DNA from 3 places in the Phyllobacterium sp. K27 genome. Region 3 is predicted to be linked to each of the others. Evidence: riboswitches for the same ligand, from Rfam matches in the RefSeq annotation. Region 3 holds a riboswitch; each other region holds the start of a gene.
What was found. Region 3 has a riboswitch for thiamine pyrophosphate ahead of ACYJL1_RS17745 (EamA family transporter). Riboswitches for the same ligand answer to the same signal wherever they lie in the genome.
Positions count from the first base shown of each region.

Region 1: it holds a riboswitch for thiamine pyrophosphate, as region 3 does, so the genes downstream of both, thiC (phosphomethylpyrimidine synthase ThiC) here and ACYJL1_RS17745 (EamA family transporter) in region 3, are expected to answer to the same signal.
Region 2: it holds a riboswitch for thiamine pyrophosphate, as region 3 does, so the genes downstream of both, thiE (thiamine phosphate synthase) here and ACYJL1_RS17745 (EamA family transporter) in region 3, are expected to answer to the same signal.

Region 1 covers NZ_CM139240.1:1,724,612-1,732,144, reverse strand. Annotated here, with positions in the region: gene ACYJL1_RS08410 (thiazole synthase) at 1-386, opposite strand, end outside; gene thiS (sulfur carrier protein ThiS) at 388-585, opposite strand; gene thiO (glycine oxidase ThiO) at 554-1,546, opposite strand; gene thiC (phosphomethylpyrimidine synthase ThiC) at 1,551-3,368, opposite strand; TPP riboswitch at 3,472-3,592, opposite strand; gene ACYJL1_RS08390 (NADPH-dependent FMN reductase) at 3,639-4,208, opposite strand; gene rpsU (30S ribosomal protein S21) at 4,389-4,667, opposite strand; gene ACYJL1_RS08380 (RidA family protein) at 4,835-5,179, opposite strand; tRNA gene ACYJL1_RS08375 (tRNA-Lys) at 5,267-5,342, opposite strand; gene ACYJL1_RS08370 (PhzF family phenazine biosynthesis protein) at 5,455-6,372, opposite strand; gene ACYJL1_RS08365 (NUDIX hydrolase) at 6,446-7,159, opposite strand; gene ACYJL1_RS08360 (endonuclease/exonuclease/phosphatase family protein) at 7,163-7,533, opposite strand, start outside.
Region 2 covers NZ_CM139240.1:122,094-129,626, reverse strand. Annotated here, with positions in the region: gene ACYJL1_RS00680 (dipeptidase) at 1-508, shown strand, start outside; gene ACYJL1_RS00675 (ABC transporter substrate-binding protein) at 579-2,186, shown strand; gene ACYJL1_RS00670 (ABC transporter permease) at 2,218-3,270, shown strand; gene nikC (nickel transporter permease) at 3,267-4,190, shown strand; gene ACYJL1_RS00660 (ABC transporter ATP-binding protein) at 4,187-5,020, shown strand; gene ACYJL1_RS00655 (ABC transporter ATP-binding protein) at 5,017-5,778, shown strand; TPP riboswitch at 5,817-5,920, shown strand; gene thiE (thiamine phosphate synthase) at 6,066-6,731, shown strand; gene thiD (bifunctional hydroxymethylpyrimidine kinase/phosphomethylpyrimidine kinase) at 6,728-7,528, shown strand.
Region 3 covers NZ_JBTWND010000002.1:182,689-190,221, forward strand. Annotated here, with positions in the region: gene ACYJL1_RS17730 (DUF899 domain-containing protein) at 1-477, opposite strand, end outside; gene ACYJL1_RS17735 (DUF899 family protein) at 535-1,332, opposite strand; gene ACYJL1_RS17740 (GlxA family transcriptional regulator) at 1,501-2,541, shown strand; gene ACYJL1_RS17745 (EamA family transporter) at 3,711-4,067, opposite strand; TPP riboswitch at 4,519-4,622, opposite strand; gene ACYJL1_RS17750 (hypothetical protein) at 4,661-4,795, opposite strand; gene ACYJL1_RS17755 (histidine phosphatase family protein) at 5,148-5,726, opposite strand; gene ACYJL1_RS17760 (LysE family translocator) at 6,023-6,631, opposite strand; gene ACYJL1_RS17765 (DUF982 domain-containing protein) at 6,842-7,084, shown strand; gene ACYJL1_RS17770 (phospholipase D-like domain-containing protein) at 7,181-7,533, opposite strand, start outside.

The DNA of each region.
Region 1 (7,533 bases), on a different replicon from region 3:
GGAAACACCTTAAAACCGTCTTCACTTAAAACACGAGCAGCCTCCACCAGTGCAAAGATATCCGGTTGCAAAGTGTCATGATTGCCTATGACTTCCAGCTTTATCCAGTCAGTTGAAAAGACATCCCGTGCCATGTGGGCGGTCAGCACAGCTTCTTTCACCGTGTGGCATCCTGCCGTGTTGGGTAACACGCGCAACCCGAGAGAGCGAAGCAACGTCCAGAATCCGTCCCCGGACTTTGCTCCAGCCATTTCCCGCCGCAATGACACGGTGATGATTTCTGTTCGTGAAGCTTTAATCGCATCTATGAGAATAGCAGGAGACGGATATTGCGCCGTGCCGAGCAAAATGCGGGATGATATTTCCTCGCCGTAAAGTTTCAACATGTCACCCACCCTGCTTCGGCGTCAAAATCTCGACGCGATCATCATTGTTCAAAGCGTGATTGTGCCGCTCGTTTGCGCGCACAAGCTCGCTGTTAACTGCAGTAGCTAGCCATTCATCTTCAAACCCCAACTCAACCAGAAGTGTTTCGAGAGTTTGCGCTGCGACTTCATGCGCTTGCCCGTTCACGATGAGTTTCATGGCATACACTCCTTTCTTTCAGGATCATGTCAGCGGCTTGCCGTGCCATTGCTGGCGCAAGCAGGAAACCGTGTCGGTAAAGTCCGTTAATGCTGATCCGATTGCCAGTTTTAATCACTCGCGGCAAATTATCTGGATAGGCTGGACGAACGCCTACCCCGGTTTCAATGATTTCGGCTTCGCCGAATGCGGGGTGAACGCTATAGGCAGCGTTCAACAATTCCATCACGGAGCGTGCCGTTACAGGCCCGCTTGCATCGCTCTCGATCATCGTCGCGCCAACCATGAACATGTGGTCTGGTCGCGGCACAACATAAAGCGGGAAACGCGGATGAATAAGCCGTATGGGCCGCGACAATGATATATCTTTGCTGCGCAGCAAGAGCATCTCGCCGCGCACTCCCCGCAATCCATTTTCCGGCGCTGCAGTTCCCGTACAATCGACAACCCATTCAAAACCGGAAATCCCGGCAACGCTCATGTCTGTCTCGAAGCGGGTGTTGAGCGCTGCGAGCTTTGACCTTAACTCTGTTAGAACCCTACGCGGTTCTAAATGCGCTTCGCTTTCGAAAAACAAACCTTTGCGGAAAACCCTTCCAAGATCAGGCTCCAAAAGCAAAATTGCTTCTTCACCGATTCGCGCAAAACCCGACGTAAGTGCGCCAAACCGCTCCAGTTCTTTTACATCGCGTGGTGGAGCAACAACCAGTGTTCCCTTGCGTGTCACTGATCCGGGAAGCGTTGCTTCCCACCAATTGGCCGCGTTCATTCCAAGGTCGAGGATGACCTGCTCGGCACTTTCACGCTCACACCATGGCGCAAGCATACCACCGGCATACCAGGAGGCCGCAGAACGCTCGCCCCCGAACGGATCCAGAATTGTGACCTCTGCCCCCCGCATTCGAAGCTCGTACGCCATGGTGAGGCCGGCAACACCGGCCCCTTTGACCAAGATGGTCACCTTGTCATTCTCCGGCATTAAGGGGCATGTAAAGGTCACCACCGACACGGAATTTCTCCGCCATTGCGGCCATGCCTTCTTTTTGAGCTTCGGCCCGAATGTCGTGTGAAATACGCATCGAGCAGAATTTCGGCCCGCACATTGAGCAGAAATGCGCCACTTTATGCGCTTCTTTCGGCAAGGTTTCGTCGTGATAGAGTCTTGCCGTCTCGGGATCAAGAGACAGATTGAACTGATCTTCCCAGCGGAACTCGAAACGGGCCCGGGACAGAGCATCATCACGCAATTTTGCTGCAGGGTGGCCCTTGGCCAAATCTGCCGCGTGAGCAGCAATCTTGTAGGTGATAACACCAACTTTTACGTCATCGCGATTGGGCAGCCCGAGATGCTCTTTGGGCGTAACGTAGCAAAGCATCGCCGTACCAAACCAGCCAATCATTGCAGCGCCAATGCCGGAGGTAATGTGATCGTAGCCGGGAGCAATATCTGTCGTGAGCGGTCCTAGCGTGTAGAATGGTGCCTCTCCACAGACAGCAAGCTGCTTGTCCATATTTTCCTTGATCTTGTGCATCGGTACATGACCGGGGCCTTCGATCATGACTTGGCAGTCCTTGGCCCATGCGATTTGCGTCAACTCGCCCAGAGTTTCAAGCTCAGCAAACTGCGCAGCATCGTTTGCATCAGCTATTGAACCCGGGCGCAACCCATCGCCGAGTGAAAAGCTGACATCATAGGCGCGGCAGATATCGCAGATTTCCTCGAAATGCTCATAAAGAAAGCTTTCGCGATGATGATGCAGGCACCACTTTGCCATGATAGAGCCGCCGCGCGAGACAATGCCCGTAACACGATCTACAGTCAGCGGAATATAATGCAGCCGCACGCCAGCATGGATGGTAAAGTAATCGACCCCCTGCTCTGCCTGTTCGATCAGAGTATCTCGATAGACTTCCCACGTCAGGTCTTCGGCGATGCCACCGACCTTTTCCAACGCCTGATATAGCGGAACAGTTCCAATGGGCACTGGTGAGTTGCGGATAATCCACTCGCGGATGTTATGGATGTTTCGGCCAGTTGACAGATCCATCACCGTGTCGCCACCCCAGCGAATGGCCCAGACCATCTTCTCGACCTCTTCTTCCATGGATGAGGTTACAGCCGAATTGCCGATATTCGCATTGATCTTCACGAGAAAGTTCCGACCAATGATCATAGGCTCAAGCTCGGGATGATTTACGTTGGCAGGTATGATCGCCCGCCCCCGAGCGATCTCATCCCGTACAAATTCAGGTGTCACATGATCCGGCAATGATGCACCGAAGGACTCACCATCACGCACCTGATTTCGCGCAGCTTCCCGACCAAGGTTCTCCCGTATGGCAACATACTCCATTTCAGGCGTGATAATTCCTGCGCGGGCATAGGCAAGCTGTGTTATCGCTTTGCCATTATGTGCGCGGCGCGGCTGATGCCGAACAGGAAACTCTCGCGTGAGCCGCTCGCCTGTTGCAAAGCCATTGTCAGCTGACTGGATCAGCCGCCCCTCATAAGCATAACTATCGGCTTGTTGACCCGCTTTCCATGCCTCACGAATGCGTGGGATGCCTTTGTTAATATCGATGCTTGCCGCTGCATCGGTATAGGGACCCGATGAATCATAGACAGCGAGGTTTGGTTCACCAGCGGTGGGATGAACCGCAATTTCGCGCAAGGGAACACGAATATCGGCATGGATCAGTCCCGGTTTGTAAATCTTGGTGGAAGCAGGAAGCGGCCCGGTCGAAACTTTTGGGGCCTCGGTAATTTTTGTTACAGCAGTCATCGTCAGGTTCCTTTGCGTTGTTGCAGGAAACCCAGTTCTGTGCCGGAAGGATGAAAAGAAGCCTCGCAAATCCAATAATGGATTCAGTGCCAATGCACCATGCGCGATAACCTTTGCACCGTCCCTACGCCAGTGTGAACTGGATCAGGTTCAACGGGTCACTGCGCTTGGTCAAACCTGAAGCAGTATCTCAGCCCCTTGTCGGGACTCCCCTGGTGAATAGCTTAAAATGACCCGCTGGACGTATTAATGTCAAGCGGAGCCTCTAAATCATGACGCGCGAAGTGGCTTTAGCGCACCAGCCCATTTTGCCAATTCAGTCAAAACCGTGCTGGCACTGGTCGTGATCAACTCATTTGGCGTAAACACACCATCATCATTGATAAACTGCTGGTAGGAAGGAATGGGAACGCTCTCCGCAAGCGAAACCATACGGAGTGCCGACATCAATCCCTTGACCGATTCGGTAGCACGTAAACCACCGGAAACGCCGCCATAGCTGACGAAACTTGCCGGCTTGTAATTCCACTCATTCCACAGATAGACCAGCGCATTGATCAATGAGGGTGGCGCATTGTAATCATATTCCGGCATAACGAAAATATAGGCATCACCAGGCTCAATGGCTTGGCTCCATTTCTTGGTATGAGCATGCTCATATTTTTTCATGCGAGGATGATTCGACTCGTCATAGATCGGCAAATTGAAATCAGCCAGGTCGATTAGTACGGGTTCGAAATTACCGTCTTTCTTGGCAAGTTCATTGAACCACTTTGCTACAGCGGGGCCACCCCGCCCGGGTCGGGTGCTTGCGATGATAATATTCAGCTTGAGTGCCATTCGGTTCATATCTCCAATAAATGCGATAACCGACAAGTAAATGCATTACTGCATCACGCAAGAAGGCACTTTTTTGAAACCGGCCGGAGTTCCGATACGACCACTAAAAACGAAACCCGCTATAGCAATGAAGCCATGCGGGTTTGTCGTCACAGTGAAGGGCGGTTAAGCCCGTCAATATTAGCGGTTATTGTTGTAATCATTGCCTGCCGGAGCTCCGGGTCGTGCAACGCGTTCTTTTTTCTTTGGACCAGGCAATAGACCTTCGCGTTGAGCCTGTTTGCGCGCGGCCTTACGAGCGCGGCTAACAGCTTCTGCTTTCTCACGAACACGGCGTTCGGAAGGTTTCTCGAAAGCCTGACGGGCCTTCATTTCGCGAAATAGACCTTCGCGCTGCATCTTTTTCTTCAAAACCCTTAGGGCTTGTTCAACATTGTTATCACGGACGAGAACTTGCAATCGTTTTCCTTACCCATGCTTGCCTCGTCTTGCGGTACGAAAACCGGCCACAATCAGACAAGCGTTTAAAGAATTGCCACAACGGCAATCCGGAGAAGCGCGGACTCTATTCATTCCCGCGCCAAAAATCCAGTGCACCCAAGCAATTAAACTTGGATACTCAATCCTTAGATTGCAGCTGTGATGATGATTTCAACCTTATATTCAGGTGTTGCCAGCTTGGCCTCACCTGTCGCACGTGCCGGTGCATTGGCCGGATCGACCCATGCATCCCAGACTGCATTCATTTCGCCAAAATCTTTCATATCGTCGAGCCAGATAATGGCCTGCAACAGTTTGGACTTGTCTGTACCAGCCTCTTTCAACAAACGATCGACCGACGCCAGAACGTCTTTTGTCTGCTCTGTTACGCTCTTGCCCGGACCACCGACCTGACCGGCCAGATAGACTGTATTGCCATGGATTACGGCCTGGCTCATGCGAGGACCTGCTTCAATACGACGAACGCTCATGAAAATCTCCTATGGAAGGTTTCGGACAAGCCAATGCTTGTTGTGGTACAAGAAAAAAGGGCCATACGGCCCTCGTTTCAGAAGAAATGGTGGGCACAGTAGGGATCGAACCTACGACCCGCTGATTAAGAGTCAGCTGCTCTACCAACTGAGCTATGTGCCCGTCAGCCGCTTCCGCGACGACAGTGAGCGCTCTATAACGGGGCAAATCTTGCCTGTCCAGCCCTTCGCCAAACTTTATCGCATTGATCGGCAAGAAGATGAATTTTTCGCTCTCAGACAAACAATTTGCCCTCTGCCACCTTGACCGCAGCACCGCCAATCCGTGCGCCGGTTAACCTTCTATCCTGAATGTCGAGTTCGAGTTCGAGCTTGGATGGCCTGCCCATCTCACATCCTTGTTCAATGGAAAATCGCTGTACGCCATCAAGCGGTTCATCGAACAAATGAATGGCACCAGCAAACGCGGCAGTCGCTGAGCCAGTTGCGGGATCTTCATAAGTTCCTTCATCGCTGACGAACATACGCGAATGAAAATCATTTTCATGCCCAATAGTCTCGCGGCAGTAAGCATAAACCGGTAATTGTCTATGGCCAATTCGAGGGGCGACCCGCTGCATTGCTGCCTGATCGATCCGCATCCGGGCAGCTGATGCCAGACCATGAATCGGCACAAGCAGGAATGGAACGCCCGCATCCCAGATGCTGGGGACATGATTTTCAAAGCCAATCTCGTTTGGCTCAAGTCGCAGTGCTCGTGCGATGGCCAGTTTGTCGTAATTATAGTCTATCCGCTGTGGTAGCTTAGGAAGATCAAATTCAGCAAAAGCCCCCTGTTTCCCCAGTCTTACGCCGCAACGAACGGGCCCTACTTGCTCTTCCAGAATGATCAGCGCATCCTGATCGCTTTCCACTTCACCAAACCGGTCTTGTGCAAGTGACACAGCCGTTCCAACAGTGGGATGTCCGGCGAACGGCATCTCATAATCCGGCGTGAAAATGCGTATCCAAGCCGTATGCGCAGCGTTCTTCGCTGGCAGCACAAAAACCGTTTCTGATAAGTTGAACTCGCGGGCGATACGCTGCATCGCCTCATCATCAAGGCCTGCCGTATCGTGAACGATTGCCAACGGATTCCCTTTCAGAACCTCCGAGGTAAAAACGTCATAGATTTCGTAGCGGCGACCGGTCATGAGCGTTGCACCTTTTCAATTCCGGTAAAAAATAGACCAAGCCGAGGGGCGCGCAAGTCAAACCTTGTGACGGTTACATTTGGCCGAAATGCCACTCGCCAAATGTGCGGAATGTAGCAGGAGTGGTATCACACATATCGGCTGATGACGTCACGGCAACTACATCGTCGAGTTCCGAAATGAGCTCTGCGGCAATATGGCGGCGTATACGGATCAACAACTCTTGTGAACTCACGTCAAAGTAGTAACGGCGAAACAAAGCAATACTGCGATCCGCAGTGACGAGATAGATACTGCTATCAAAGCGTTGAGCATCGGCCAGATCAATAGCCGTCTCCTCCAAAACCTCACGTTTCATATTCCCATCGATATCGATAACCTCGTCGCGCACATCTCCTTCATCAAAAGATCCAGCAGGAAAATAAACTCGTCCCGCCGCCGCTGTCGAATTGGCCATTCGACCAGCGATTAACGCATTGTCGTTCGAAACGATTACACCTACCGCAAAAATGTGCCAAGGCTTCAGCAAGGTGCGATTCTTCTTCCAATGCATCATGGTTTTGAAACGCGTGCGTTTATAAGTTGCTTCAAACGCGCCACGGTTGATGTCAGCCTTGTCGGCCATAAAAAAATCGCCATTGAAAAGTGCCGGATTAGCCTTGAAATCCGCTTCCCAGTTCAACTCGATTTCAGACTCATTGTCGAGGTCATAAGCCAGCGTGCCGTCTTCTATCCGTATCGACGCATTTCTAAGCTCAATCACAGTCTTCTCGGGAAAATCTCTCATTGCTCAAACCACGTCAAACGTAACGACAACAGGACAATGATCGCTGGCCTTGGGGCGATCCCAGCCAATACGCGGAAAACGCTCGATAATTTGATCCGGTGGAAAGAGCGTGCGGAATGGCTGCCCCTGCCTGATGATATCCGGGATAGCCTGCGCATTGTTCCGCGCCAGTGCTGGTGAGGCCAAAATATAATCGAGCTGGCATAAATGCCGCTCGTCAGGCCCCCGCGTGTGATAAAGTGTCCAACGATCCATTTCAGGACGCCTTTCCACCAGATTCTCACAAAACCCAGTCTCGAGCAGGACGTTAATGCTGCTTTCCAGCTCTTTAATCGGCTCGAACAGGTACCCGGCTAGCCTATCACCCTTGATGA
Region 2 (7,533 bases), on a different replicon from region 3:
AACAGGGGCAGGCGAAGAATTGGTCAAGGCCTGCAATCGTCTCGGCATTCTGATTGATCTTGCGCATATAACGGAAAAAGGCTTCTGGGATGTTGCGCGTCTCAGCGATCAACCGCTGGTGGCCAGCCATTCCAACGTACACGCACTAACGCCCGTGGCGCGCAATGTCACCGATAAACAGTTTGATGCGATCCGCGAGAGTAAAGGGCTTGTTGGACTGAATTATGCTGTGGCCATGCTGCGCCCGGATGCGCGCGAAAACGCTGATACTCCGCTGACAGATATGGTCCAGCACATTGATTATATGGTCAATCGGATGGGTATTGATTGCGTGGCACTTGGTTCTGATTTCGATGGTGCTAAAATCCCCGGTGAAATTGCCGATGCAAGCGGCAATCAGAAACTGGTCGAAGCCTTGCGCGAGGCTGGCTATGGCGAGGATGATCTTGCAAAAATCTGTCGTAAAAACTGGCTGCGTGTGCTTGGCTCGGCCTGGCACGAGCAATAAAAAGAAACAAAGGGTCCGGGACAAGCTCAAGATGCCGGCCCATAGCTCTAAACAGGGAACCAGAACAATGTTGATGACCAAGATGAACCCGAAATTTCGAATGATGCTGGGCAGTGCAGCCCTCTCGGCCATAATGCTTTCGAGCATGCCGGCCTTCGCCGAAACGCCTGCCGACACGCTGGTCGAGGCTTGGGCGATTGATGACGTTATCACACTTGATCCGGGTGAAGCTTTTGAGCTGACCATGGGCGAGATCAACGGCAATACCTATGACAAGCTGGTACGGCTCGACATCAATGATCCATCGAAGATCGTTGCCGATGTCGCCGAAAGCTGGACGGTTTCCGATGATGGCCTGACCTATACATTCAAGCTCAGGCCCAATCTGCAATTTGCTTCCGGTAATCCGCTGACCGCCGAAGACGTGGCCTATTCCTTTGAGCGCGCAGTCAAGCTCGATTTGAGCCCGGCATTCATTCTGACGCAGTTCGGTTTGAACAAGGACAATGTGACCGAAAAAGCAAAGGCGACTGACCCGTCCACTTTTGTTTTCACCGTTGACCAGTCTTACGCTCCAAGCTTCGTCTTGAACTGCCTGACATCGACAGTCGCTTCGGTTGTCGACAAGAAACTGATCTCCGAGCACATCGTCAATGACGATTTCGGCAATGCCTGGATGAAGACGAATTATGCGGGTTCCGGCCCGATGAAGATTCGCGACTGGCGCGCCAATGAGATTATCGTTCTGGAGCGCAATGACAATTATTATGGAACCAAGGCGCCTCTGGCTCGCGTCATTTATCGCCACGTCAAGGAAAGCGCGGCGCAGCGCCTTCTGCTCGAAAAAGGCGATGTCGATGTTGCCCGCAATCTTGAGCCGAACGATCTGGAACAGGTAGTCAAAAACCAGGACATCACAACCGTAAGTGCGCCAAAAGGGACACTCTATTACATCAGCCTCAACCAGAAAAATGAGAACCTTGCGAAGCCGGAAGTACGGCAGGCGTTCAAATATCTGGTGGATTATCAGGCAATCGGCGAGCAATTGATCAAGGGTGCTGGCGAAATTCATCAAACCTTCCTGCCGAAGAACATGCTGGGCGAGCTGGATGAAATGCCATTCAAGCTGGATGTGGCAAAGGCCAAGGAGTTGCTTGAAAAGGCCGGACTGAAAGATGGCTTCTCCTTCACCATGGATGTGCGCAACAATCAGCCGGTGACGGGTATTGCTGAATCAGTTCAGCAAACGCTTGCGCAGGCTGGCATCAAGATGGAGATCATCCCGGGAGATGGCAAGCAGACGCTTACAAAGTATCGCGCCCGTACGCATGATTCCTATATCGGCCAATGGGGCGTTGACTATTGGGATCCAAATTCCAATGCCGAAACCTTCACCAGCAATACGGACAATGCGGACACCGGTACCAACAAGACACTCGCATGGCGCAATGCCTGGGATGTGCCGGAACTAACCCAGGAAACCAAGGATGCCCTGCTTGAGCGTGACAATGCCAAGCGCGCAGCCATGTATCAGGACCTGCAGAAAAAAGTGCTTGAAACCAGCCCCTTTATCATCATCTTCCAGCAGACAGAGGTGGCCGGACTGCGTTCGAATATCAAGAACTTCAAGCTTGGTCCATCATTCGATACCAACTATGTTTTCAACGTAACAAAGTGATCCGGAATCTGTACCGGTGAGCACATCTGACATGCAATTGGAGGCCGGGCGCTCGGGCGCCCGGGCTTTAAACTTTGCCAGGGCCGTGGGCAGGTTTCTGCTCATCGGTGCCATCACATTTCTCGGTCTTCTGGCCGTCACATTTTTCATTGGCCGTGTCATTCCGATTGATCCGGCGCTTGCCATCGTCGGCGATCGCGCGCCTGCGCATGTCGTGGAGCGTGTCCGTGAAGAGCTCGGATTGAACCTGCCGCTGTATCAGCAGTTCTTCCTCTATTTGAAGGGCGTTCTGCAAGGTGAGTTCGGCAATTCCGTTCTGACCAGCAATCCGGTGATGACCGATATTATCCGCGTCTTTCCCGCTACATTTGAGCTGGCAACACTCGGTACTCTTATTGGTGCATTTGTGGGTGTTCCGCTTGGTGTTCTGGCCGCTGTGAAGCGCGGCACGATCCTCGATCAGATTGTCCGGGTTATCGGCCTGGTCGGCTATTCGGTGCCTGTGTTCTGGCTGGGGCTGCTTGGTCTTGTGCTGTTTTACGCCAAGCTTGGCTGGGTTTCAGGGCCGGGGCGCATCGATGTTGTCTACGAATACACCTTTACACCGATCACCGGACTTTACCTGCTCGACGCGATTTTGCAGAACAATTGGGAAGTGTTCCGCAATATTTTCAGCTTCATCATCCTGCCAGCCTCCGTTTTGGGTTATTTCTCGCTGGCCTATATCAGCCGGATGACGCGTTCTTTCATGCTCAACGAACTTGAGCAGGAATATATTGTTGCAGCGCGCGCCAAGGGCCTCTCCGAAACGCGGATTATCTGGGCCCATGCCTTGCGCAATGCGGCTGTGCCATTGCTGACTGTGATCGTGCTGTCCTTTGCCAATCTGCTTGAGGGTTCGGTGCTAACCGAAACAATCTTCTCCTGGCCCGGTCTTGGCAGCTACATTACCAATTCGCTCCAGAACGCCGACATGAATGCAGTGCTCGGCGGCACGATTATCATTGGTGCCGTATTCATCGCCATCAACCTTCTTTCCGATCTTCTGTATCGGCTACTTGACCCACGGACGCGCGCACGATGAGTGAGATCGCAAAACCAATTTCCCGCCGTGAATGGCTGATGAGCGACCGGCCGCAGTCGCGTATGCAAGCCCGTCTTGGCCGCGCCTATCTGATCTGGAGCCGCTTTGCCAGCAACAGGCTGGCTGTGATCGGTCTTGGCATTATTTTTGCTCTGGTGCTGGTGGCGATGTTTGCGCCTCAGCTTGCGCCACATTCGCCAGTTGCAGGCGACCTGCGTAATGCACGTCTATTGCCGCCCGGCGGGGACTATTGGCTTGGCACGGATGATCAGGGCCGTGATATTCTCTCGCGTCTGATCTATGGCTCGCGACTGACACTTTATGTGGTTATTCTTGTGGCGATCATTGCCGCACCGATTGGTTTGCTCGTCGGCACCATTGCCGGCTATGCCGGGGGTTGGGTGGATGCCATCCTGATGCGGCTCACCGACATTTTTCTGGCGTTTCCAAAACTTATTCTGGCTCTCGCTTTGGTGGCTGCACTGGGACCGGGTATTGAGAATGCAGTCATTGCCATAGCGGTGACCTCGTGGCCGCCCTATGCGCGTATTGCCAGAGCTGAAACGCTGACCGTGCGTAATTCTGATTATATTGCCGCTGTGCAGCTCATGGGTGCATCGCCAATCCGCATCGTGCTGCGCCACATCATGCCGCTTTGCCTTTCATCTCTGATCGTCCGTGTGACACTCGATATGGCGGGAATTATCCTGGTCGCGGCGGGACTTGGCTTCCTTGGTCTAGGTGCACAGCCGCCATTGCCTGAATGGGGCGCAATGATTGCATCGGGCCGCCGCTTCATCATGGACCAGTGGTGGGTGGCAGCCGCACCGGGTTTTGCCATTCTGATCGTCAGTCTTGGCTTTAATCTCCTTGGCGATGGCTTGCGTGATGCGCTCGATCCGCGGGGGAACAATCAATGAGTGCCTTGCTGACAGTCAAGGATCTGCGGGTCCAGTTTCCCACGCGTACCGGCGTTGTCGATGCTGTGCGTGGTGTTTCATTCACGCTGGGCCGCGAAAGGCTTGGCATTGTCGGGGAGTCCGGTTCAGGAAAGTCCCAAACCGGGCGCGCAATCATGGGGCTGACGCCGGCTCATGCGAAGATCAGCGCTGATACGTTGAATTTCGACGGGATGGACCTTCTGGATATTTCTGCGAAGGAGCGGCGCAGCCTGCGCGGCAATCGTGTCGCCATGATCCTCCAGGACCCGAAATACTCGCTTAATCCGGTCATGAGTATCGGCAGGCAGATTGTTGAGACGCTGCGGACCCATGAGAAGGTGAGCAAAGGTGAGGCACGCAAGCGCGCGCTCGATATGCTTGCTGCTGTGCAGATACGTGACCCCGAGCGGGTCTTCAAGCTGTATCCGCATGAGGTGTCGGGCGGTATGGGACAGCGCGCCATGATCGCCATGATGCTCATTACCGGGCCGGAGCTATTAATCGCAGATGAGCCGACTTCCGCTCTAGATGTGACGGTGCAGCTTGATGTGCTGCGTATCCTTGACGATCTTGTGCGGGATCGCGGCATGGGACTGATTTTCATCTCCCATGATTTGCGGCTGGTCTCATCATTCTGCGACCGCGTGATTGTCATGTATGCGGGGCGAATTGTCGAGGAGATCGCTGCGGCTGATCTGAAGAATGCCAAACATCCCTATACGCGTGGTCTCATGAATTGTATGCCGCAGATCGGCACCGACCGGCATCCGTTGCCGGTTCTTGACCGCAAGCCGGAGTGGGCCGCATGAACAATCTGCAAATGGCGGCTCTTAGCGTCGAAAATCTTGAAGTGAAGTTTGAACGCTTTCGCGCATTGCGCGGGGTCAGTCTTGACGTCCAGCAAGGCGAATCCTTTGGTCTGGTGGGCGAGTCCGGTTCAGGAAAATCAACCTTGCTGCGGGCCGTCGCGGGACTTGCGCCTGTTACAGGCGGCACGATTACAGTCAACGGCAAGACGCTGGGATCATCCCGGACAAAGGCATTTTATCGCGAAGTACAGATGGTGTTTCAGGACCCCTATGGCTCGCTGCATCCGCGCCAGACCGTGGATCGCCTGCTGTTGGAGCCATTGGTCGTGCATGGCTTTGCCGACATCGAAAAACGCATCCTGCGCGCGCTTGACGAAGTCGGTCTCGGTTCAAGCTTTCGCTTCCGCTATTCGCATCAGCTTTCCGGCGGACAGCGCCAGAGGGTCGCTATTGCCCGCGCATTGATCCTTGAGCCGTCAATCCTGCTCCTTGATGAACCCACATCAGCCCTTGATGCCTCGGTCCAAGCGGAAGTGTTGAATCTGCTTGAACAGATAAGGCGGGACAGAAAGCTGACCTTCCTGATGGTCAGCCACGATCTGGCGGTGGTCACCCATATGTGCGACCGGCTGATGGTGATGCAGAGCGGCGCAGAGGTGGAACGCCTGTCGGCGGCAGACCTTGCCCGCCATGCAGTCAAGGAAGATTACACGCGCAACCTGCTTGTGGCGAGTGAAGGCTTTGTCCGGCCCGCATAACGGCGCATTGACTTCCGCAATGCGCCGTCTCATCATGACTTCATTCCGAGGGGGGCATCGTACGATGCTGAGATGGCGCTGAGCCAAGACCCTTGAACCTGATCCGGATTATGCCGGCGTAGGAACGGGAATTGAGCAGTTATCACGCTGGTTTCGTCTCTTCGCACATATCCGGGTTTCCAGTAGAGCGCTTAACGGCGCTCTGACCTTATTAGTTTTACGCAATTCCGGACGCAAAACCGCTTCACACTTTTGCTGGAATTGCTCCATTAAATGGAGTCCGCGACGTGCCACAAGTAGATTACCGCCTGAATGCCATTGTCGATTTTGATGCTATTGGCCCTAGTAAAGATTTGGGAGCATTAGCCCTCGCAGCGGCGCGTGGTGGCGCCACGATCATCCAATATCGCGACAAGAATTCTGCAACCCGCGATATGATCAATCGTGCACGGCAGATACATGCCGCGCTCAAAGAAACTGGTGTGCCGCTACTCGTCAATGACCGGGTGGATGTTGCTCTAGCCGCTGGCGTTGAGGGTGTGCATGTGGGGCGTGAAGACATGGCGGTTGCCGATGTCCGCCGTCTGCTTGGGCCAAATGCGATTATCGGGCTGACGGTCAAGAATGAGCCGGATGCGCAAGCTGCAATCGACGGCGATATTGACTATGCCTGCATTGGCGGACTGTTTGAAACGCCCACCAAGGAAAATCTGCAACCTATCGGCTTTGATGGCTTCAAGCGCCTGGCTGCTATCATAGGCGGGGCCAAACCGCATCTGCCCATAGGCGCTATTGCCGGTATCGGATTGGAGCGCACGCCTTTCGCTATTGAAGCAGGTGCAGATGGCGTTGCGGTCATTTCCGCAATCTTCCGGCAGGATAATCCGCAAGCGGCGGCGCAAGCTTTGCGCTCCGCAGTGGATCAAGCCTTGCGGGTAAGAGAGCCAGCATGACTGCAATAGCGCTGACCATTGCCGGGTCCGATAGCGGGGGCGGGGCAGGGATTCAGGCCGATTTGAAAACCTTCTCGGCGCTGGGTGTTTATGGTGCGAGCGTCCTCACCGCTATCACCGCGCAGAACACGAATGGTGTGACCGCGATTGAAAATCTTTCGCCAGCAATCATCCGGGCGCAGATGGATGCAGTCCTCTCCGACCTCGACGTGAATGCGATCAAGATCGGCATGGTATCGACAGTCTCGACCATAGAGACAATTGCGGAAGGGCTCGATCACTGGCAACGCAAGGCCGTGTTCGACCCTGTGATGGTCGCAACAGCCGGTGACCCTTTATTGCAGCCAGCCGCAATTGATGCACTGCGGCAGCTTCTCTTGCCGCGTGCGCTGTTGCTCACTCCCAATTTGCCGGAAGCTGCCTTGCTGACAAATATGCCGATCGCCGAAGACGAAACCCAGATGGTGCGGCAGGCGGAAAAGCTGCTTGAGCTGGGTCCCTCGGCCGTGCTCATAAAGGGCGGGCATGGCAAAGGGGAATTGAGCACGGATATCCTGCTTGACGGGTCGGCGATGAAGCGGTTTTCCGCGCTGCGTATCGAAACTGTGAACGACCATGGTACGGGATGCACACTGGCCTCTGCCATTACCGCTGGCCTGGCAAAGGGAATGGCGCTGCATAGTGCCGTTTGTGAAGCCAAAGACTATCTGACGGCGGCCATGTCAGCAGGCGAAACGCTGAAAGTTGGTCGTGGGCGTGGTCCGGTTCACCACTTCCATCGCTGGTGGGCGGCATAGCGGCA
Region 3 (7,533 bases):
CCATTCGGCCACACCGAAGTCGGCGTCGAAATCGTCCGTCAGCGTATACCAAGGGATGTGCGTCCAGCCCATCTGCGCCTTCAGACGTTTGACGTCCGGTTGCGGTGCGCGCGAAACGAAAGCGAGGCTCGTGCCGCGGGCGTTCAGATGGGCGGGATGTGCAACTTGATCGGCCACCATCGAGCAACCGATACAGGCACGCTCCGGCCAGCGGGATACGCCGGGCTCAAAAAAAGCGCGATAGACGATCAATTGCCGCCGGCCCTGGAACAGGTCGAGCAGGCTCAAATTGCCGTTGGGACCGACGAACGCATAAGCCTTATCCACTGCCAACCACGGCATCCGCCGGCGCTCCGCGGCCAGCGCGTCGCGGGCTTTGTTGTGCGCCTTCTCTTTCACGAGCAGCTGCTCGGACGCAGCCTTCCACACCTCAGCCGACACAATCGGCGGCGTTTGCATTCCGAGCAGCTCGCTCATTTGGTTGCTATCAGATGATATGGTCATGCTTCTTGGGCCTCCGAAGTTGGATGTATTTCAAGTGCGGTTCCAGGTTGCCTTTTCGTTGCTGCTACGGGTACAGGAACACTTGCCGCGCATACTCAAATCGTCGGAACTCCCAGCGTTCAGGCGAGGCCATTGTGAGATGGGACGACCATCGGCGCGCACGCGGTACTTGCCTTCTCCCCACCCTTGGGGCCAGTCCGCGGGCGAGTCTTCCCACGGCTCCTGCCGCCCGTAGACGGTCAGGTCGAGCAGCCGGTAGTTGTTGTCCATCGCCTCGACGCCGCGCATCGTCGTCCAGTACGTCTCGAAGACGTCGGATCCTCGGCGTAGGTAGCAAACGAGGTACATGTTGCCTGCGGCGCGGCCGGCGAGAAGCGTATCGAGCGAATCCTGTGCCGAGTACCATGGCATCTTCCAGCCCATGAAATCGCGATAGCGGGCGCTTTCGTCGTATGGACCTTGGCAGAACGTGGCGTAGGTGACGCTACGAGAATGAAGATGGGACAGCTCGCGGACCTGCGTCGTAAAGAAAGTGCAGCCCTCGCACTGCTTCGGAGCCGGGCGGCCATCGTACCACATGAAGTAATAGGCGATGAGCAGCCTACGTCCCTCGAACGCGCTCAGCAGCGTCACAGCCCCGTGCTCGCCGACAAGCGGCGTGGCGCAATTTACCTGGACCATAGGCAGGCGACGGCGGGCAGCCGCGATGGCATCGCTTTCCTGTGTGTGGGCCTTCTCCCGGACCCGGAGCGTACCAAGCTCTGCGTGAAACTCAGCGCGATCGACAGTCCGCGGGAATTCAGGTTGATCGGCTAGGCTCTTGCTCATCAAGCTCTCCGTAACGCCGAGGTCGTTCCGATGCTAATGCTGCTGCCGATGTTCCTGTCAGCGGCTAGGGAAGGGGTGAAAGGGCACTTTGCTTTTCGTCCGCTCTGCGCCGGGCTCACGAGGTCGCACCGTCTCAGTCTAGACTAGGCAGCAATCGGTATGGCGTAAATGCCAAAATGGTGCGATTATCTGCCAATGCTGATTGCGGTCGCCATACTGGTTTATCCGGGATTCGAGCTATTGGACGCCAGCGGACCTGCGTCTGTGTTTGGCACGGCAAATTTTGTGCTTGTGCAGAGGCAAAAAGATCCTGCTTACGAGATTTCGGTAGTGTCGTCGACAGGAGGCGCGGTTCGCAGCAGCAGCGGCGTCAGTGTGGATACGAAACCGCTGTCAAAGGCTCCTCCGCGAAAGCTGCACACCTTCCTTGTTGCGGGGGCAGAGGAAGAGCCATTGCGACAAGTCCTCAAAGACCCTATCGTCCGCGAACGAGCACCTCGCTGGGCCGAGAAATCGAACAGATACGGTTCCATTTGCGCAGGCACATTCGTGCTTGCCGATCTTCAGTTGATTGACGGTCGCCGCGTCGCATCGCATTGGAGTGCATGTCAACCACTGGCTGAAGCCTATCCAAAGGTCGAGGTCGACGAGAACGCGATCTTCGTTGAGGACGGCAACGTATGGACCTCTGCTGGCGTATCGACAGGAATCGACATGGCACTTGCCATGGTTGCCAGTGACACATGTAAAGCTATCGCCAATGACGTGGCGAAGCGGCTCGTCCTTTATGTCCGCCGACCGGGCAACCAGTCACAATTTAGTCCACTGCTGCGAGCCCAGCGAACCGCAGAGCATCCTTTCGGCGACATGATGGACTGGGTGCATCTGAATCTGGAACAGAAGCTGGACGTACCCACCCTGGCGGCGCGGACGGGTCTCAGCGAACGTAGCTTCTTCAGAAAATTCACCGAGGTGATGGGCGAGACGCCGGCGCGCCTGATCGAATCCATTCGGCTGGACGCTGCACGCTTGCTGCTTTCGCAGGGTCTGGCGATCAAGTTGACCGCGTTGCGCGTCGGACTTCCCAGTTCCAGGTTTGCAAAGGCCTTCGAGCGCCGCTTCGGCGTGTCCCCGGGGCTGTATCGAGAAACGCACGTGCAATCGGCGATCCGGGCGAAGACGGCGGGTCAGGGATCAAGCCCTATTTAGTAACCGCGCGCAGAGGACAAACCAGTGATCGAAGACGTGGAAAGTGATCAGCATGGCGCGCTCCGCTCGCCGTACGGTCCCGGTTCCGCGCTGAGGCGGCCGTCGTCGAACAAGCGGTTTCGCAAGATGACGCAGTTCGGTAGCGCGCAAGGCTCATAACTGAGGTCGACTTTTCGTGGAACCGCACCAATCGATCAGCCGAATGGCACACTGGAAGTGCTCTCCCAGGAGTTCTCAGTTCAGGAGGCAATGCGAGATAGGTGCCTTGATCTGGTTTCCTCAAGACATGTATCTAGACTTCAGTTTACGGACGACGAAGCCACTTCCACCTCCCGGTTGACCACTCTCAATGCAATTTCCTGCGGGTCACGCATCCCTTGGGCAAATAGGGAAAGTACCATCCGAGATGTTCTGGCTGTATGTTCATGGGTTTGAGGGTCACGTCCAAGCATGGTCGAAGCGATCATATGCGCGGTTTGCATACAATCCCATTCCTCTGCCGAATATTGTTGTTCATCACGTCTATTGAAGGGCAAATCCAAACTCCATCCTGGAAAAGGCGAGAGCGCGAATGGGTCGCGTCGAAGCTTCTCAAGCGTTCACCAGAATGGTGTGAAAGCACCTGCTGCGATTAGAGTCAACGGAGTATGAGTAGGTTGTAGCCTTCGCCGCATCTTGTTCCCGCCCAAGAGCCTCTCAATCTGGCCGTGCAAGATTTCTCGGTATGAACCGTCCGTCGATAACGATCAGCCCAAAGATCAGCATTGCCATTCCGACGATTTGGTAACTGGTCAGTATCTCAACGAGAAACACAGTGCCCAAAAGAGTTGCGCTGAATGGTACAAGAAATCCAACCAGCTAAATATTAGTGGCTCCGGCCGAGGCCAGCAGCCGACAGAAAATAAGGCTGGCCAAAGCTGTGGAAAGAACGCCTAGTCCGATGAGTTCCCAAAGCGATGATGTGGAAGGGAAGGACATAGTCCAAGGTCTGTCGATCAAAAGCATTGCAGGCAAGACAATGACCGATGAGGCAGTGACTTGCCCTGTGGCAGCCCCTAAAGGCGTGACACCGCTCTTCGCAAATCGGCGACCAAACACACTCGCGAATGCAGATGATGATGCCGCTAGTAGCACAGCAAATTGCGAGAAGACACTGTTGCCAAGGTAGGTCAATGCTGAGGCCCGATGATCACCCCTACACCGGCAAATCCAATGATCGTGCCAGTCAGCCTTATCAGCGAGAGCCGCTCGTTATCCGTGAGAAAGTGAGCAAGGACAACGACGATTACCGGAGAGCTGGCTGCGAGAATGGCGGCGAGGGAGCTTTTGATTTGAGTTTGCGACCACGCTGTCAAACTGACTGGGACGACACTGTTTAGTAGTGCCATCAGGAAAAGAGATCCCCACGTGCGATATCCCCGAGGTATCGGTTGTCGGCTAATAAGCAGTGCGCACCAAAGGACGACCGTAGCCGTCAGAACACGGCTGAAGACAATTGTTATCGTCGGTACATCCCGGAGTGCAATTTGAGTGAAAAAGAATGAACCGCCCTATAGTCCTGACAGGAAGAGCAACGTGGACCATTCAAGTGGCGTCATTGCTCTTGCAAATTTCTGGTGCATTAATGGATTTTCCTACTTACTCCGTGCATGCCAGACCTAACAGCGGTACCTGCGACAAAGCGTTCCCGAACAACCTTCTGGCCAATGAACTGCTTCTAGTCAGCTGGTTGACTTCCTATAATCTCAACGAGCAAGTTCTCCTCCGCGAACTGCCGTCGGATTTGCTGTAAGGCCGCCGCTTCTGAGTAGGCCGTCACAGTGAAAGTCGCTACTGCAGGATCGCTTCCGCCCAGCAGCGGATTTGACATCCTTAATGTCCATAATCTGAGTTGCTTCTCGCTAGCCATTCGCTTCCTCGCAAATGTAAGCGGATAATGGCGTGATAAAATATGGAGTCCAACAGGGTTGGCCTTACACCACTTTTCATTCCCATTCCTCCGCCGGCATTATCCGGTTCAGGTTCTGGGGTCGTTCCTTACTGGAACCTCTCAGCCGACTACGGCTCCCCCTGGTAGATGCAAAGCTAGATGACAAACAATACGGTTGCAAGCTATCGTTTAAGCAGGAAGTTGATAAACCTCAGCATGATCTGCGGCTTCACGCCTTCCTTTGAATGAGGCATGTCGGAGCTCGGCGTCACCGGTCCATGCTCTAAACTCATTTTCAGCCACAAGCACCGGTTTAGTGAACACAAGATACTTGCCTTCAATAGGCGCAGCTGCCTTCTTTCGCTCGAAAATTGCCCGACAGGCTGCAATTGGCGCCGATGTCTACAATCAGCACTTCGCACAATAACGGCTCAGCAGCGAATGGACAGGACGGGAGCTCGAACCTTAATAAAAATTGTGGGTGAAATGAGCCGGCAAAACCCAACCGTTGCGGCTGCATGATTTCTGCCTCCTGCATATCAGAACATATGGGATTTGAACTCGTGAGCCGATCTTACTCACTACGATCGGTAGCGAACGGCGATAGAGTTAGGCGTCATTCGGTGACGAGACAGTTCATCCTGCAACTGGGCTGGAGGATGCGGAAATCCCGATGTCAGGGCACGATATCTCTCCATCCATCAATCAACCGATTAGTTCCTGCCTCAAACATGAAATAGCATCCGCCTCCAATGATCGGTTGGCCGAATTTATTAGAGATTGGTTGGTCCATGAGATCACATAGTAGCAACGTTCCAACGCCTCCATGTGAAAATATCACGACATCCCCACCACCATTTCGTGAGGCTACACAATCGTTGACTGCCGATTTGATTCGGGTCTGTGCATCCTCGGCTGGCTCCCATCCCTGAAGGCTTTCCTCGGGCCTAGCAAAGAACTCGTCCACCATTTCCCAAAACTTCGGAGGGGCGACGTACCCTGTCGAAGAGCGGACATTCTCCCCCAAGCAGGAATTAATAGTGAAATCGACACCGTGAACCAGTTCGAAGGATTCTGCGCAGTCCAATGCCTTGCGTTCATCGCTGACGAAAACATCTGTCACAGTTGAAAGTTCAGGTCGGGTGCAAAAGCCTTCAATCCGCTTTCTCCCATCATCAGAAAGACTCCACTTTGGGACGGGCACATTTGGATCAATGTTTACTTCCGGGTGGGTAACAAAATAGACCTTAGTCATAAAAATACTCCCGTATGAGTCACTGGTGGCGACGGCATCCACCTAGCATATTCTTGGCGTCGTCCGCGACTGATAAGGGCTCGCTTCACCAAACAGGTGGATAGTACGGATAGGAGTCTTGGTAACGTGGATCAATTAACAACTGGCCGGATAATGGCGATCGTGAATGCAGCCTCGGCACGCCTAAAGGGTTCTTTTAAACCGACCAAGTACCACATACTCATGCAACTTGGATCATCACAAGTAGGGAACCGTGAAAGTCAATCTTGATGGGAGGCGATTTGGAAATGGCATTACTAGCGCACGGCTATCGTAGCCGCTGCTCCTGCCATCATTCCGGCACTGGTACGGTTAGCTATTATCATAGCCTTTCGGCTCTTGAATAAACGTCTCGTTTGGCCCGCTGCAACAGTCCATCCGACGTCGATCGAGACCACGACGACCAGCATTGTTAGAGTGAGTTCGAGCCAACCAAGCATTGACACGGCATTGAGGTCAACGATCGTTGGCAACAACGCAACATAAAACATCATAGTCTTTGGATTGCCCATCGTGACCGCGAATCCAGCCGCAAAAAGTTTGGTTTTGGAGACTTCCACAGGCACGATATCGTCAGCAAGAACGATGGGCGCCGTCCACATCTTCCACGCTAAAAAGAGGTAGACCACCCCGACCCACTTAATAATCAGGAAAGCCGGTTGAAAAGTTTGGGCCAGAACAGATAGACCGAATACCGCCAGCGCAAGCCAAATGGCCTCGCCGAACCACATCGCGGCAAGAAAGGGTAACACACCCCGATAGCCTTTGGCGAGAACTCTCGACACGAGCGCCGCGACACTTGGCCCGGGGGAGGCGGATGCAATGGCAAGCGCCGCAGCGAAAACAAGGATCGATGTCAGTTCCACTTCTAACCTCCCAATTCGAGTGTTGAGAATATCTGACGCGGTCACATTGGCAAGTCTGCCCTTGCAATCATCGGGCAGTGCCATTTTCGGGGACAGAGGATAATGAGGGAATGTCGATGTGGGAAGCAACAACTGCTTCTCTAACAGTGGGCGAAGTTTTTGTGAATGGGGAGCAGGGAACCGCGCCGTACCCTCCACCGTTGTCCGATCATGGAAAGTGAATTTTCAAAACCGGTGATCGTAAAATCCCGCTCCGGGCGTCCACGCGCAATCTCATCAGCGGCAGAAGCGCATCAATTCTTATTGTCTGAGTGGAAAGGGCGGCGTAAAGGTGCAACTTGCGCCCGGGCGAAGATCACATGTTCAGGCACAGTGGATGGAAGTTTTTCCACCCGAGAGGCGAGAAAGGCGTTTATTGACGCTGCAGTTGAGGCGGATATTCTTTTGGAATGAAAGCGTATCGCTGCGGCTTCATGGATTGAAGTAGGTGGATAGACTTAGCGAGAATGGCGGTTCCGCTGGCACCAACTGGACGGGATACTATTGTGGTTAGGGAGCTTGTCGGCCAAACCGCGTTCTTAGCCAAGTCCTGGTGGCGTATTTCAATCCTGCTGGCCGTTCCGGGTCTGCGCTGGACGATTCAGCAAATAATTCCTCGTCCAGCGTGAGCTCTCTCAAAGGTATTGGCTCCAGCCGACGGGCATTGGTGTTCAGGTCGTCAATCGTGTTGATCAGCGAGCCTTCCGAACGAACAAGCGCGGAAGATACTGCCTCGACAGTCTGTCCCAAATGTTCTGCAAGCAAGGCATTACGCCGTGCCAAAATGGCCTTGCGCGTGTTAACCTCATCCTCTTGCGCTTCGATAATGATATCGCATTCGGTATCAAAGCCCATTGAACGGT